DNA from 3 places in the Bradyrhizobium sp. STM 3566 genome. Region 2 is predicted to be linked to each of the others. Evidence: riboswitches for the same ligand, from Rfam matches in the RefSeq annotation. Region 2 holds a riboswitch; each other region holds the start of a gene.

Region 1 (5,436 bases), 140 kb from region 2:
CAGTGCCAGCAGGTCGGCGGCAACGATCGCGAGCGCGCCCCTGGCCTTCAACGACGCGATCGCGGGCCTGAGGTCGCGCAACGCGCCGGAAGAACCCGGATATTGCAGCAGCGCGCCGAGCACGTCTGATTTGTCGAGATCGGTGAGGGGATCACCGACCACCAGATTCCAGCCGAGCGGCTCGGCGCGGGTGCGCATCACCGCCAGCGTCTGCGGATGCACGTCCTTGTCGACGAAGAAAGCTTTTGCCTTCACCTGCGAGTGCCGCTCAGCGAGCGCCATCGCCTCGGCCGCCGCGGTCGCTTCATCGAGCAGCGAGGCGTTGGCGACGTCGAGCCCGGTGAGGTCGCAGATCATGGTCTGGAAGTTGAACAGCGCCTCCAGCCGGCCCTGGCTGATCTCGGGCTGGTAGGGCGTATAGGCCGTGTACCAGGCCGGGTTCTCCAGGATGTTGCGCTGGATCACCGCAGGCAGGATGGTGCCGGAATAGCCCTGGCCGATCAGCGAGGTGAAGACCTGGTTCTGGGCTGCGAGCTCGGCCATATGCGCGATCGCCTCGGTTTCGCTGAGCGGCTTGCCGAGATCGAGCGGCGATGCCTGCCGGATCGAGGCCGGCAGCGTCTCCGCCATCAGCGCATCGACGCTCTTGGCGCCGACCGTTTCGAGCATTGCGGTGACATCGCGCACTGAGGGGCCGATGTGGCGGCGAACGAAACTGGCGGCGGTGTCGCCATTGGATTTGCGGTGCGCGGTCATCATGGGTCCTCGCTAGGAGTTGCTGTCATGCCCCGCCAAGGCGGGGCATCCAGTAAACGCAGGCGTTTCGGCTAGGGCCGATGGGCCGCGGCGTACTGGATCACCCGCCTTCGCGGGTGATGACACTGAGAATGAGGTTAGAGTTCTCGTCATCTCACGCCGTATGCGCCTTGTAGGCGGCTTCATCCATGAGGCCGCCGAGCTCGCTTTTGTCGGCGATCCTGATCTTGAAGAACCAGGCCGCGCCTTGCGCGTCCGAGTTCACCAGCGCCGGTTCGGCGGCCAGCGCCTCGTTGGTCTCGAGCACTTCGCCGGTAACAGGTGCGTAGACGTCGGAGGCGGCCTTGACCGATTCCACGACGGCGGCGGCTTCGGCCTTCTTCAGCGCGCGGCCGACCTTGGGCAGTTCGACGAACACGACGTCGCCGAGCTGCTGCTGCGCGTAATCGGTGATGCCGACCGTGGCGGTATCGCCGTCGATGGCGAGCCATTCGTGGTCGGAGGTGTACAGCGTCGTGGTCATTGTCTCGTCCTCAGCGTTTGTAGGTGTTTTTCACGAAAGGCATGGCGGCGACTGCGAGCGGCAGTCGCTGACCGCGCACCTCGGCGAAGAGTTTTGTGCCGAGCGCGGCGAGGCTCGCAGGCACGTAGCCCATCGCGACCGGCGCGCTCAGGCTCGGGCCGAAACCGCCCGAGGTGACTTGTCCGATGGGCTCGCCGCCCGCAGCGTCGGCAAAAAGTAGCGCGCCCTCGCGCACCGGCGCGCGGCCCAGGGCGAGCAGTCCGACGCGGCGGCGGGGCGCGCCGCCATCGAAATGGGCGAGGATCTTCTCTGCGCCGGGAAAACCGCCGGCGCGCGTCCCGCCGCTGCGGCGGCTCTTCTGTACCGACCATTCCAGCGCGGCTTCGACCGGCGTGGTCGCGGTGTCGATGTCGTGGCCGTACAGGCAGAGCCCGGCTTCCAGCCGCAGGCTGTCGCGGGCGCCCAGGCCGATCGGCAGCACGTCCGGATTATCCAGCAGCATCTTGGCGAGGCGTTCGGCATCGGCGGCGGGAACCGAGATCTCAAAACCGTCCTCGCCGGTGTAGCCGGAACGCGAGACGAAGCACTTGATGCCGGCAACCTCATGCGGACCGGCGTCCATGAACTTCATCGCCGGGGCCTCTGCACAGAATTTCGCCAGCACCGTTTCCGCCTTCGGGCCCTGCAGCGCGATCAGCGCGCGGCCTTCCAGCGAATCGATGATGCAGTCGCCAGAGAGATTCGCGCGCAGATGCGCCTCGTCCTCAGCCTTGCAGGCGGCGTTGACGACCAGGAACAGGTGATCGCCGAAATTGGCGACCATGAGGTCGTCGAGAATGCCGCCATCGTCATTGGTGAACTGGGCATAGCGCTGCCGCCCCGCGGCGATCGCCACGATATCCTGCGGCACCAGCCGCTCCAGCGCGCGGGCGGCGTCCTCGATCCTCCCGGATTTCGGCCGGAGCGCGATCTGGCCCATATGGGAGACGTCGAACAGGCCGGCGGAGGCCCGGGTATGAAGGTGCTCCTTCAGGACGCCCGCGGGGTACTGCACGGGCATGTCATAGCCCGCGAACGGCACCATCTTGCCGCCCAGGGACACATGGAGGCTGTGGAGGGGTGTACGTTTCAGGGAGTCTTGGTTATTCGCTAGCATCTAAGGGGCCCTCGGCGGTTCCCGGGGAGGATTCCCCGATGGACACCGGTCGAAGCCCCATCTGTCGCTGTGCCTGAGAGTATTATCCCGTCGGCGGACGCAGTCCGGGTCTTATGCCCGTCGGCGCCTCTTTCCAGATGCTGTCAAAGCCACGCGGTCCTTTTGCCTGAGAGTTTCCGGGGCGGTTGCTCCTTCGGCGCCGGCACCAGTGCCGGTCTCTCCCGACGTGGCCGTACGATACAGATGGGTAGAGACCACAGGCCGGCCAAGCCTGTCAACGCGACTTCTGTGCCTTTCAACGGGATTGCGCGCCTGCGGCAACCCTCTGATCTCCTTGCACAGTTTCTGGACAGCGAAGCTGGCCTTGTCTAAAAGCGCTTTGGCCCGCAGATATCAGCCTTAATTTCCGGTTTGGACGGCGGCAGCGGGCCCAAGCATACCCGATTGGATGAACATGAGCGGCGTCAACGAGATCAGGTCGACCTTTCTGAACTTCTTTGCCGAGAACGGCCACGAGGTCGTGCCGTCCTCGCCACTCGTGCCGCGCAACGACCCGACCTTGATGTTCACCAATGCCGGCATGGTGCAGTTCAAGAACGTCTTCACCGGCGTCGAGAAGCGCCCCTATCAGCGCGCCACCACCTCGCAGAAATGCGTGCGCGCCGGCGGCAAGCACAACGACCTCGACAATGTCGGCTACACCGCGCGCCATCTCACCTTCTTCGAGATGCTCGGCAATTTCTCGTTCGGCGACTATTTCAAGGAGCGCGCGATCGAGCTCGCCTGGAAGCTGATCACCTCCGAGTTCGGGCTGAAGAAGGACAAGCTGCTCGTCACGGTCTATCACACCGACGATGAGGCGGCGGGCCTGTGGAAGAAGATCGCGGGCTTCGCCGACGACCGCATCATCCGTATCCCGACTTCGGACAATTTCTGGGCGATGGGCGACACCGGGCCGTGCGGCCCTTGCTCGGAGATCTTCATCGACCGCGGCGAGCACATCTGGGGCGGGCCTCCGGGCTCGCCGGAGGAGGACGGCGATCGCTTCCTCGAATTCTGGAATCTCGTGTTCATGCAATACGAGCAGGTGACGAAGGAGGAGCGCGTGGATCTGCCGCGTCCCTCGATCGACACCGGCATGGGCCTGGAGCGCATGGCCTGCATCCTCCAGGGCGTCGAGAGCGTGTTCGAGACCGACCTGTTCCGTAACCTGATCGACGCGACCGCGTCCGCGCTGGGCAGCGGACCGACCGAGCAGAATGCGGCCTCGTTCCGCGTCATCGCCGACCACTTGCGCTCCTCGGCCTTCCTCGTCTCCGACGGCGTGCTGCCTTCGAACGAGGGCCGCGGCTACGTGCTGCGCCGGATCATGCGGCGGGCGATGCGCCATGCGCAGCTGCTGGGTGCGAAAGAGCCCTTGATGCACCGGCTGGTCTGGGCGCTGGTGCGCGAGATGGGCCAGGCTTACCCCGAGCTGATGCGCGCGGAGAAGCTGATCGAGGAAACGCTGCGGCTGGAAGAGACGCGCTTCCGCAAGACGCTGTCGCGCGGCTTGGCCATCCTCGATGAGAAGAGCGCAGGTCTGAAAAAGGGCGACATGTTCGACGGCGACGTCGCCTTCACGCTGTACGACACCTATGGCTTCCCGCTCGATCTGACGCAGGACGCGCTGAAGTCGCGCGGCATCGGCGTCGACCAGGCTTCGTTCAACGACGCCATGGAGCGCCAGAAGGCCAAGGCGCGCGAGTCCTGGAAGGGGTCTGGTGAAGCGGCTTCCGAGGCAATCTGGTTCCCGCTGCGTGAGAAGCTCGGCGCCACCGAATTTCTGGGCTACGAGACCGAGAGCGCCGAGGGCGTCGTCTCCGCCCTGGTCAAGGACGGCCAGGAAGTTGCCAGCATCAAAGCCGGCGAGACGGGTTCGATCGTGCTCAACCAGACGCCGTTCTATGCGGAGTCCGGTGGTCAGGTCGGCGACACCGGCGTGCTGACGGGGGAGGGCGGCCTCAAATTCCGCGTCACCGACACGCAGAAGAAGCTCGGCGATCTCTTCGTTCACATCGGCGCGGTCGAGAGTGGAGAGCTGAAGCTCGGCGCTGCGCTGCAGCTCGAGGTCGATCATTCGCGCCGCTCCTCGATCCGCGCGCATCACTCGGCGACGCATCTGATCCACGAGGCGCTGCGCCAGGTGCTCGGCGACCACATCGCCCAGCGCGGCTCGCTGGTCGCACCCGACCGGCTGCGCTTCGACTTCGTGCATCCGAAGCCGATCACGGCCGAGGAGCTCGCTCGCGTCGAGGATATCGCCAATGACGTGGTGCTGGAGAACGACGAGGTCACCACTCGCGTGATGGGCGTCGACGAGGCGCGGGAGGCGGGAGCGCGCGCGCTGTTCGGCGAAAAGTATGGTGACGAGGTCCGCGTCGTCTCGATGGGCAAGACCGCGCGCGAGCGCGGCGCCAACGCGCTCGGCTGGTCGGTCGAGCTCTGCGGCGGCACCCATGTGAGGCGCACCGGCGACATCGGCCTGATCACGCTGACCAGCGAGAGCGCGGTCGCCTCCGGCGTGCGCCGCATCGAGGCGCTGACCGGCAATTATGCGCGCAGGCACGCCAACGAGACCATGGCGCTGGCGAAGACCGCGGCGAACGAGCTGCGCACCTCCCTCGACGACGTGCCGGCGCGCATCGCCGCGCTGATGGAGGAGCGCAAGAAGCTGGAGCGCGAGCTCTCCGACGCACGCAAGAAGCTGGCGATGGGCGGTGGCGCTGCCGCCGGCAGCAATGGCGCTGCCGCGAGCGTGCGCGAGGTCGGCGAGGTCAAGCTGATGGCGCGCGCCGTCGAGGGCATCGAGATGAAGGATCTCAAGAGCCTTGCCGATGACGGCAAGAAGCAGCTCGGCTCGGGGGTCGTCGCCATCGTCGGCGTCACCGAGGACGGCAAGGCCGGTGTCGTGGTCGGCGTCACGCAAGACCTCACCGCGCGCTTCAACGCCGTGAACCTC
Region 2 (5,436 bases):
CCCTCGCGGCGCGCGCACGGGCTCCACAAAGATCAGTTTAGCTCTACAACGCTCTCCGCTGTCCTGCCCCGCGCCGATGCAATGCGCGTTCCATCTTCGCAGCTTGAGAGACATTGAGATGAATCCAGCCAATCTTCCCCTCGATTCCGAGGCCATGCTCGAGGGCCTGCGCACCTGGGTGGAATGCGAGAGTCCGACCTGGGACGCGGGTGCCGTTAACCGCATGCTCGATATCGCAGCGCGGGATATGGCGATCATGGGTGCGACCATCGAGCGCATCGCCGGCCGCCAGGGCTTTGGCGGCGTCATCCGCGCGCGCTTTCCCCATCCGAAGCAGGGCGAGCCGGGAATCCTGATCGCCGGACACATGGATACCGTTCACCCCATCGGCACCATCGAGAAGCTGAAATGGCGGCGCGAGGGCAACAAATGCTACGGCCCCGGCATCTACGACATGAAGGGCGGCAACTATCTCTCGCTGGAAGCAATCCGCCAGCTGGCGCGCGCCTCGTTCACGACGCCGCTGCCGATCACCGTGCTGTTCACGCCGGATGAGGAAGTCGGCACGCCCTCCACGCGCGACATCATCGAGGCCGAAGCCGCACGCAACAAATACGTGCTGGTGCCGGAGCCCGGCCGCGCCGACAACGGCGTCACCACCGGACGTTACGCCATCGCACGCTTCAATCTCGAAGCGACGGGACGGCCGAGCCACGCCGGCGCGACGCTGTCGTCGGGACGTTCGGCGATCCGCGAGATGGCGCGGCAGATCCTCGCGATCGACGCGATGACGACGGAGGATTGCACCTTCTCGGTCGGCGTTGTCCACGGCGGACAATGGGTCAATTGCGTTGCCACGACAGCCACCGGCGAAGCGCTGTCGATGGCCAAGCGTCAGGCCGATCTCGACCGCGGCGTCGAGCGGATGCTGGCGCTGTCGGGCACCAACAACGACGTCACGTTCAAGGTGACCCGCGGCGTGACGCGGCCGGTCTGGGAGCCGGATGCCGGCACCATGGCGCTGTACGAAAAGGCGCGCATCGCCAAATCCCTCGGCGCGGAATTACCGCATGCAAGCTCCGGCGGCGGCTCCGACGGCAACTTCACCGGCGCGATGGGAATCCCAACGCTCGACGGCCTCGGCGTCCGCGGCGGCAACGGCCACACGCTCGAGGAGTTCATCGAGGTCGATAGCCTGGTCGAGCGGGGACGCTTGATGGCGGGATTGCTGGCGACGTTGGAGTAACGGCGCAGCGACGACGCAGGCTTCGCACTGCACAATGCATTGGCAATCGGGGTCGAAATTTAGCCTTGTCCAAAAATGAGGCGTATCGTACTGCTCGGCTTGTGCACGCGACGATGCGGGAGAGATCGCAACGAAGGCATGCTGCTTTCGTTACGGCGCCGACGGAGCAACCGCCCCGGAAACTCTCAGGCAAAAGGACTGTATCGACAGGACGATCTGGAGAGAGACGGCACGATTTGATCATCGTGACGTCCACCGAAGGGGATAGTCCGAGGCTGACCTTCCGAGGTCCGCGCCGGATCAAGCTCTCAGGTAACCGTGACAGATGGGGCGCCGCCAACGGCTTTCGAGCCGGCGGTCAGCCATCTCTAACTCACGGGAGCCCCGACTTCATCATGACTCATATCGCCATCATCGGCGCCGGCATCACCGGCGTAACGACCGCCTATGCCCTGCTGGAACGCGGTTACAAGGTGACGGTGCTCGACAAGCACCGCTATGCCGCAATGGAAACCTCGTTTGCGAACGGCGGACAGCTCTCCGCCAGCAATGCCGAGGTGTGGAACTCTACCGCGACGATCCTGAAGGGCCTGCGCTGGATGTTCCGGCGCGATGCGCCGCTGCTGATGAATCCGCGGCCGAACTGGCACAAATATTCGTGGATGAGCGAGTTCGTCGCCAATATCGGCAACTACCGCGCCAACACCATCGAGACCACGCGGCTGGCGATCGAAGCGCGCAGGCATCTGTTCGACATTGCTGCGCGCGAAGGCATCGACTTCGATCTCGAGCGCCGCGGCATCCTCCACATCTATCGTGACAAGGCCGGCTTTGAATCCGGTCTGCGCGTCAATGCGCTACTGCAGGAAGGTGGCCTCGACCGCCGCCCGGTGACGCCGGAGGAAATCCGCGCGATCGAGCCGACACTGCGGAAGGACTATTATGGCGGCTTCTTCACGCCGTCGGATGCGACCGGCGATATCCACAAGTTCACCCGCGGGCTGGCGGAAGCCTGCAAGCGGCGTGGTGCGACCTTCATTCATGAGGCCAACATCGATTCGATCGCACGGACCGGCAGCGGCTTTGTCATCGGCTGGGCCGATCTCGCGACGAGCGATGCTGACGCGTTTCAACGCGGCATGCTGAAGGCGGACGGCGTCGTGGTCTGCGCGGGCGTTGCGAGCCGTCATTTCGCCGCCCTGCTCGACGAGCGCGTCAACGTCTATCCGGTGAAAGGCTACTCGATCACCGTGCAGCTCGACACCGCCGAGAGCCGCAACGCCACCCCGACCGTGAGCCTGCTCGACGAGGCCGCCAAGATCGTCACCAGCCGGCTCGGGGCCGATCGCTTTCGCGTCGCCGGCACCGCCGAGTTCAACGATTTCAATCGCGACATCCGCGCCGACCGCGTGCAGCCGCTGATCGACTGGGTGCGCAGCAACTTCCCCGCCGTCGAAACGTCGCGCGTCGTGCCCTGGGCCGGGCTGCGCCCGATGATGCCGAACATGATGCCGGTGGTGCGCGCGGGACGGATACCGGGCGTGTTCTTCAACACCGGCCATGGCCATCTCGGCTGGACTCTGTCGGCGGCGACGGCGCAGATGATTGCCCAGACCATCGACGGCTGGCGCGGGCTCAATGCGACGCCGACCGTGCCTTCACTTAGGGGTGAGCATGAACTGCGACATGCATCCTGAGTGGCCGATGCCGGGGACATGCCGGCCTCTTGCTACAGGGCAGCCCTTGGCACACAATTTGCCCCAAGAGGATGGCGTCTCCGGGCAGCCTTTTCAGTCCAAGTGATAGGCATGATAGACACGACAGAATTCCCGGGTGCCTCGAGGCGCCACAAGTTCCGCAGCCGGAGATAGGTGCATGCTGGGTTATCTTATTCGCCGCGTTCTGGCCGCGGTGCCCGTGATGGGCGTCGTCGCTCTGTTCGTGTTCCTGCTGCTGCGGCTGACGCCCGGCGATCCCGCCGCGATCCTCGCCGGCGACAACGCGACGCCGGAACGGCTCGAGCGCATCCGCGCCTCGCTCGGCCTCAACGAGCCGCTGATCGTGCAGTTCATCACCTGGGTGAGCAAGCTGCTGCACGGCGACCTCGGAACCTCGCTGATCTCCAACCTGCCGGTGATGAAGATGATCGGCCAGCGCGTCGAGCCGTCGATCTCGATCGCGCTGTCGACCATCGTCCTCGCCGTGATCGTCGCAGTGCCGCTGGGCGTGATCGCGGCGTGGAAGCACGGCACCTGGATCGACCGTTTCGTGATGGGCCTGTCGGTCCTGGGCTTCTCGGTCCCGGTGTTCGTGGTCGGATATGTCCTGATCGAGATCTTCGCGATCGATTTGCGCTGGGTGCCGGTGCAGGGCTTCCGCAGCATCTCGAACGGCTTCGGGCCGTTCTTCGAGCGTATCATCCTGCCGACCTGCGCATTGTCCTTCATCTACATCGCGTTGATCGCGCGCATGACGCGCGCGGCGATGCTCGACGTGCTCGGCGAGGATTACGTGCGAACGGCGCGTGCGAAAGGCATCAACGAGGTTGCCGTGATGATGCGGCATGCGCTGCGCAACGCCGCCGTGCCGGTGATCACCGTGATCGGCACCGGCTTTGCGCTGCTGATCTCCGGTGTCGTCGTCACCGAGAGCGTGTTCAACATCCCCGGCATCGGCCGCCTCACCGTCGATGCGGTGCTGGCGCGCGACTATCCGGTGATCCAGGCGATGATCCTGCTGACGTCGCTGATCTATGTCGTCGTCAATCTCCTCATCGACGTCGCCTACACCCTGCTCGATCCCCGGATCCGGTACTGAGGCAAGGATAAGAACACACATGTCGGTCGATACCCTTCCCCAGTCGTCCATTCCGATCACGTCGCCACTGCGGCCGCGCTTCGGATTCCTCACCTCGACGCCGATCATCGCCACGGCGACGGTCCTGCTCGCCCTGATCGTGGTGGTCTCGATCGTCGCCCCGCTGATCGCGCCGCATGATCCGATCCAGCTCGCGCCGTCGCAGCGATTGAAGCCGTCCTCGGCGCAATTCCTGCTCGGCACCGACGCTTACGGACGCGACCTGTTGTCGCGCGTGATCTATGGCGGCCGCATCTCGCTTCTGATCGGCATCGGTTCGGCGATCCTGTCGATCGCCATCGGGCTCGCGATCGGCCTCGTCTCCGGCTTCTTCAAGCTGATCGATTCCGTCCTGATGCGCGTGATGGACGGCCTGATGGCGATGCCGAGCATCCTGCTCGCGATCGCCGTGGTCTCGCTCTCCGGCGCCAGCCTCTGGACCGTGCTGATCGCGATCACCATTCCCGAGATCCCGCGCGTGGCGCGCCTGGTCCGCTCCGTCGTGCTGTCGGCGCGCGAGGAGCCTTACGTCGAGGCCGCGATCTCGGTCGGCTCGAGCCTGCCGAAGATCATGTGGCGGCATCTGATGCCGAACACGATCGCTCCGCTGATCGTCCAGGGCACCTATGTCTGCGCAAGCGCGATCCTCACCGAGGCGATCCTCTCCTTCCTCGGCGCCGGCATCTCGCCGGAGACGCCGACCTGGGGCAACATCATGGCCGAGGGTCGCCAGTACTTCCAGATCAAGCCGTCGCTGATCTTCTGGCCGGGCCTCTTGCTCTCGATCGCCATCCTCAGCATCAACCTGATCGGCGACGCCGCACGTGACGCCCTCGATCCCCGCATGAAGCAGCGGGAGGGCAAGTGATTTGTTTCCCCGGCCCATCCCCTTGTTCCGTCATTGCGAGCGAAGCGAAGCAATCCAGTCTGCCTCCGCGGAAGGATTCTGGATTGCTTCGTCGCCAGCGCAGAATTGCTCTGCAATCTTGTCGCGGGCTCCTCGCAATGACGACGGAGTGACCTGATGACCAAACTCGTTCTCGACATCAACAATCTCGTCGTCTCCGTCGGCAAGAAGCCGAAGGGCGCCAACATCATCGATGGCATCTCGATCCAGGTGCGCGAGCGCGAGACGCTGTGTCTCGTCGGCGAAAGCGGCTCGGGCAAGTCGGTGACCTCGCTCACCACGATGGGCCTGCTGCCGAAGGGGACGCTGGTTCCCACCGGCGGCAGCATCAAGCTGGTCGGCGAAGAGGTGCTCACCGCGACCGACCGCCGCCTGCGCCAGCTCCGCGCCACACAGATGGCCATGATCTTCCAGGAGCCGATGACCG
Region 3 (5,436 bases), 3.7 Mb from region 2:
TCGAAACGCCGCTCGTCCCGTGACGCAGACTTTTCTAAGATGAGCGTCAGCTGCGCGCGCAGCAGTTGCCGTCGCTCCGTAGTGGTTGGGAGTCGACGAGACTTGAGCTTGGCTATGCATCTCGGTGTTTCGGAAGGAGGTGTCGTTGGATCGGTTTGACCTGCCACTGAGTATTTCCTCCAGAAGGAGTTAGAGTCCGGCCCGAGGAAGGACGGACAGATGAAGCGAGCAAGGTTCACGGAAGAGCAGATTATCGCGATATTGAAGGAGCATGAGGCGGGAGCGAAGACGGCTGACCTGGCTCGCAAGCATGGGATCTCCGAAGCGACGATCTACAATTGGAAAGCCAAATTCGGCGGCATGGACGTTTCCGAGGCGAAGCGGCTGAGGGCCTTGGAAGAGGAGAACGCGAAGTTGAAGAAGCTTTTGGCCGAGCAGATGCTCGACGCCGCCGCCCTCCGCGAGCTGCTTTCAAAAAAATGGTAGGGCCCGCCGCCAAGCGCGCTGCGATCGCGCATCTGCAGGCCGTCATGAGCCTGTCGGAACGGCGGGCCTGCTCGATTGTGGGGGCGGATCGGAAGATGATCCGCTATCGCTCCAACCGCCCGCCGGACGCAGTTCTGCGTGGCCGATTGCGCGATCTCGCCAACGAGCGGCGGCGTTTCGGCTATCGCCGGCTATTCGTCTTGCTGCGGCGGGAGGGCGAACCGTCGGGGATCAACCGGATCTACCGGCTTTATCGCGAAGAAGGGCTCACCGTCCGCAAGCGACGAGCCCGCCGCAAGGCCGTGGGGACCCGGGCTCCGATCCTGGTGGAGGCTAAGCCCAATGCCCGCTGGTCGCTGGACTTCGTTCGCGACCAGTTCGCCAACGGCCGGCGCTTCCGCATCCTCAACATCGTCGACGACGTCACCAAGGAATGCCTAGGCGCCATTCCAGAGACGTCGATCTCGGGACGGCGCGTGGCCCGCGAACTGACGGCAATCGTCGAGCGACGCGGAAAGCCAGGAATGATCGTGTCCGACCATGGCACCGAGTTCACCTGCAACGCCATGCTCGCCTGGAGCAAGGACACAGCCATCGCTTGGCACTTTATCGCGCCGGGAAAGCCGATGCAGAACGGCTTTTATCGAGAGTTTTAATGGTCGGATGCGCGATGAACTGCTCAATGAGACCCTATTCTTCGATCTCGACGACGCCCGCGCCAAGATCGCGGGTTCGGTCGCCGACTACAATATCCGTCGGCCTCACTCGTCGCTGAAATACCTCACCCCCGCGGCCTATGCCGCCCACCTCACCGCAACGGACGATCGGCTGCGCAACCCCGACCAGCTCCGCCGATCGTCCGTTGCTCCACCCGCGCCACTTGGCGTACAAACCACCGAGACTCTAACCGCCGCTGGATGAAAGTTCAGTGGCAGCTCAGGTTGGTTTTACGCTTGGGTGAGCGGCGCGAACGGCTTTGGCGCCTGATTCGGGCCGCGCAAAGCTACGTCCTGCCCTAATGCAAACGGCACTTCACGGTGTGTACCGCGTGCGCCTTGCTAAGAAACGACGTCGCTCATGCAGCCCCATCTGGTCGGTGTCCATTCGGGACGGTCGCAACAACTGCGTCATACGAAGGCTTTGGAAACAGCGTGCCAAGTGGTCCGCAGGATCTTACCTGTACAATGAATTGCCGGAACCAAGTCGCCCTGACTGACGGGCGCATCATCCTTCGAAGGCGACTGCAAATCCCGCTTCCGCGCTATCACAAGCGACATGCTCCTGCCGCGATATCGGCGGGAGCATGAACCAGGACCCATTCAACAGGATCAGGACACGGATGCGCTCAGCCGAGTATTGCTGCGGTCTGTCGCAATGACATCAGCGATCATTTCAGCTGTGACAGCGGATAATGTCCAGCCGAGATGGCCATGGCCGGTGTTGTAGAAAACATTCGGGCGTTTGCTTCGGCCAACCCTCGGCATCATGCTAGGTGTCATAGGACGCAAGCCCGCCCATGGCACCACTTGAGCGGTAGACACATCCGGAAACGATCGCTCTACCCACCGTATCAGAGGCTTAATTCGGTCCCAGCGGATGTCGCGGTTTTCGCCATTAAACTCGGCGGTCCCCGCGACCCGGAAGCGATCTTCTCCTAACCGGCTGGTCACGATCTTGGTGGCCTCATCAAGCAGGCTGACACGGGGCGCAGCCTTTTGGCTCGTTTCGTCTCTCAGCTCTACCGTGATGGAGTAGCCCTTGACGGGATAAATGTTTATGTTGTCCCCCAGCATTGAACCAATGCGGCGGCTGCCGACCCCCGCGCAAACCACTGCGCGTTCGGCCTTGAGTTCTTCCTTTAGCGAACCTCGTTTCCAGTGTACGACCACGCCGTCTCGATCGGACCGCATGCCGCAGATCTCGGCACCAAAGACGAAGCGTACGCCCCCTCGCTCGCAAGCCGCAGCGAGGCCGCGCGTAAACTTGTGAATGTCGCCGGTTGAGTCAGACGGGGTAAAGAATCCGCCATAATACTGATCGCGCAGAGCTGGCTCTATTGTAAGCATTTCAGAGGGCGTCACGGGACGGCGATCCAATCCGCCCTTGAGCAGCAACTGATTCACGCGAGAGGCCGCATCGAAGTCGAGCTTGCTCGAGTAAACGTGCAAAATTCCTCGCCGCTCCAAGTCGAAATCGATGCTCTCCCGATCGGCTAGCTCAAAAAGATGCTTGCGAGCAGCTATCGCGAGTTTCGTCGTTTCGATCGTGTTGTGGCGGTAGTTTCGAATCTGGCCTACGAACTCTGCCAGCCAAGTATACTTGTGAAAACTGGGGCTTGGGTTCAGCAACAATGGTGCGTCTTTGCGCAGCATCCACCTCAAGCCTTTAACGATTGTTGCGATGCTATTCCACACCTCGGCATTGCTCGCCGACAATTGGCCGCCGTTCGCAAACGAAGTGTCCATCGCCGGATAGCGCTGGCGATCCAAGACTGTAACCGAATAGCCGCGGCGGGCCAGGGCATAGGCAGTTGTAACTCCGGTGATACCGGATCCTATAATGACGATCGTACTCATCGTGTGCTCCAGGACAGGATTCAACGAACGGTGAATGGCTTCGCCATGTCTCCGTCCCCAAATCTGTCCCTGCACCTGAGAGCTTTGTCCGCAATCCTCGTGGATCACGGTCCCCTTCGGTGGGTGCTGACCAGCACCTCTCTCCAGATCGTCCTCGGTGTACGGTCCTGGGCCTGAGAGTTTCCTTGGGGAGTTGCTCCGTCGGCGGTGATACGCCTTTGCAGGCTTATCGCGCTCTCCCGCACACCATCATCAGACACGATAATACTCTCAGACGTACTCGCTACCTGTCAAGCCGTGATGAATCGTCGGACCCAAAAAGTGGACGCGTAAGCGACAACTCGATTTTTGCCCTAGCTCGAACAACTCGGTGTTTGCCCCAGCTCCCTACCAAGATTAGCAGGTGGTCTGTTGCCTGGTACTATGCTGATCTCGCTTTTTGATGATTGCATTCGCCGGACATCCCAGTGGTTTCGCCCATTGGTTTTCAGCGCGCTATCGGCGGCAAGCGCAGAAATACTGCGGGATCCCCAAAAGAACGCACAATGTTTGCGTGGCGACGCTCTAATAAATAAGCGGTGGTGTAGGACCCTACGAAGCTGTGCCTGGCATGCATCTCTTTCAAAGTCGAGCCAAAATGGAGGACTGCGCGCCTGAGGCGGTCGCTCTGCTCGATGAGAGGCTCTTCACATCGCTTGCGTCGACGTCTCTGGCTTGTGGCGGCAGGATTCGCTGCTCTCGTTCGCCGCGCAGGCAGGTTAAGTTCGCTGATGGTCCGGCGATCCGCTGCCGCGATCTTCAATTTGCGCGAGTTCCGCTCGCTGCTCCGTCAAACAGGCTCGCCCGTAACAGAACTCAGTGCGCGAGGGGCGCGGTTGTGACGCTATTCGGGCTTGAGTTAATCTCCTCCCGCCCGCCCACTCTCGTCGCCGTGCAAGCGCGGATTTCGGTTCAGGGAGCATCGTGTTTTCCGAGAAAGTCGAAAAGACGGCGCCAATTTGAAGATAGACGTCCTGTGCTCTCGATCGGCTTTGAACTGGGCGGAGGGTCTCGATGAGACATGGCGTCTTTGTCTTCTGCGTCGATCGGGAAAAAGACCCCGTCGCGGGGCACGTGCTGGATGCTCTCAAGGCCGAATGCGCTCTCGTTCCAACGAGTTTCGAAGTCGATGGGCACTCCGTCCTCGAAATCGCTGGCCTGCATGACGCCAGAATTTCGATCGTGGCCACGAACGAGGTCGTAAGTAACGACTATGCGCGCTACGCGCCAATCTTGAATGAACGCTTCGGTGATGCCAACGTTATTGGTATCGTGAATTGGCACGAGGGTGCCAACGCGCCAAACGCGATCTTCTCGGTTCAAACGACTGGCGATCTGGGCACGGGAACCTTTAGCGCGGTCGACCCCCGGATTACGCGGGGGCTTCTTCTAGCGATCGAAACCGAGCGGGTCACTTCCGGTCTTGACTCCTTTCGGACTTACCTGGAAGCGACTCATTGGTCGGGCGTCAAGGCTGGTGATACCGGGACCCGTCTCGCTGACCTGCGACCGTCGGCTGTCGATATCGAGATCGGTAGCTCGCCCGAAGATTGGGCAAATCCTGTTGCGGCTCGAGTGCTGGCGCGATCGCTACTGCGAATTTTCGATCGTGTTGAGGAACCGGTACACTCCGTGCTCTGCATCGGAGGCGTTCACTTCGAGCCAAGCTTCACGAATGCGGTATTGCAGTCGCGCGATCGACCCCCGATCGCGGCTAGTCACATCCTACCAAACCACTGGCTCGTGTCGCATGGCTATGACCAGGAAAGTCGTTTGATCGACCTGCGAGCTTGCGTGCATTCCATTGTAGGTGGGATCCAAAGCATCGTGTACCACGACAAGCTAAAGGCGCCTTTTAAGGGAGTTGCTCGCCTGATCGCAGAGGAGCTCGGTGTTCCGATGCTTTCGCATAAAAAACTGCGCGCGGCTCTTGCGAAGGATATTGTAGAATGAGCGCGCGAAGGCGGCCATCTGCTGTCGAACCGGCATCAAAATTGTTGGTCGTCCTGCGATTGACGTGTTTCTCTGGAGAAGAGCGATGAACGGTATGGGGATTGGTTCGATTAGGACCATTCAGTATGATCCGTTTCCCCGGATCGAATACGAGGGCCGCGTCGAGCGCGCGCGGCGTTTGATGAAAGAGCATGCCATTGACGCGCTTCTGGCGACGTCCGAACACAATTTGCGGTATTTCATTGGTGAGCCTAGCACGACCCCGCAGCAGACGACCCGGCCACGATTTCTTCTCATTCTTTCGTCAGCTGACCCCGTTGCCATCGTCCCAGAGGGAATCGACCAGTTTTATAAAGAAACGACCTGGGTAAAAGATTGCCGG

What was found. A riboswitch is a leader RNA that binds a small molecule or an ion and turns the genes downstream of it on or off. The one in region 2 is predicted to bind glycine.
Region 1: it holds a riboswitch for glycine, as region 2 does, so the genes downstream of both, gcvT (glycine cleavage system aminomethyltransferase GcvT) here and P6U27_RS13580 (D-amino acid dehydrogenase) in region 2, are expected to answer to the same signal.
Region 3: it holds a riboswitch for glycine, as region 2 does, so the genes downstream of both, P6U27_RS31220 (D-amino acid dehydrogenase) here and P6U27_RS13580 (D-amino acid dehydrogenase) in region 2, are expected to answer to the same signal.

What each region holds. Positions count from the first base shown of each region.
Region 1 is NZ_CP120692.1:2,721,982-2,727,417, forward strand. Features, by position in the region: gene gcvP (aminomethyl-transferring glycine dehydrogenase) at 1-756, opposite strand, end outside; gene gcvH (glycine cleavage system protein GcvH) at 911-1,279, opposite strand; gene gcvT (glycine cleavage system aminomethyltransferase GcvT) at 1,290-2,435, opposite strand; glycine riboswitch at 2,581-2,669, opposite strand; gene alaS (alanine--tRNA ligase) at 2,890-5,436, shown strand, end outside.
Region 2 is NZ_CP120692.1:2,864,467-2,869,902, reverse strand. Features, by position in the region: gene P6U27_RS13585 (M20/M25/M40 family metallo-hydrolase) at 119-1,246, shown strand; glycine riboswitch at 1,353-1,457, shown strand; glycine riboswitch at 1,461-1,573, shown strand; gene P6U27_RS13580 (D-amino acid dehydrogenase) at 1,642-2,943, shown strand; gene P6U27_RS13575 (ABC transporter permease) at 3,122-4,063, shown strand; gene P6U27_RS13570 (ABC transporter permease) at 4,083-4,970, shown strand; gene P6U27_RS13565 (ABC transporter ATP-binding protein) at 5,127-5,436, shown strand, end outside.
Region 3 is NZ_CP120692.1:6,553,132-6,558,567, reverse strand. Features, by position in the region: partial or broken gene P6U27_RS31225 (IS3 family transposase) at 220-1,407, shown strand; gene P6U27_RS31220 (D-amino acid dehydrogenase) at 1,815-3,062, opposite strand; glycine riboswitch at 3,124-3,211, opposite strand; glycine riboswitch at 3,215-3,314, opposite strand; gene P6U27_RS31215 (D-aminoacyl-tRNA deacylase) at 4,116-5,054, shown strand; gene P6U27_RS31210 (M24 family metallopeptidase) at 5,140-5,436, shown strand, end outside.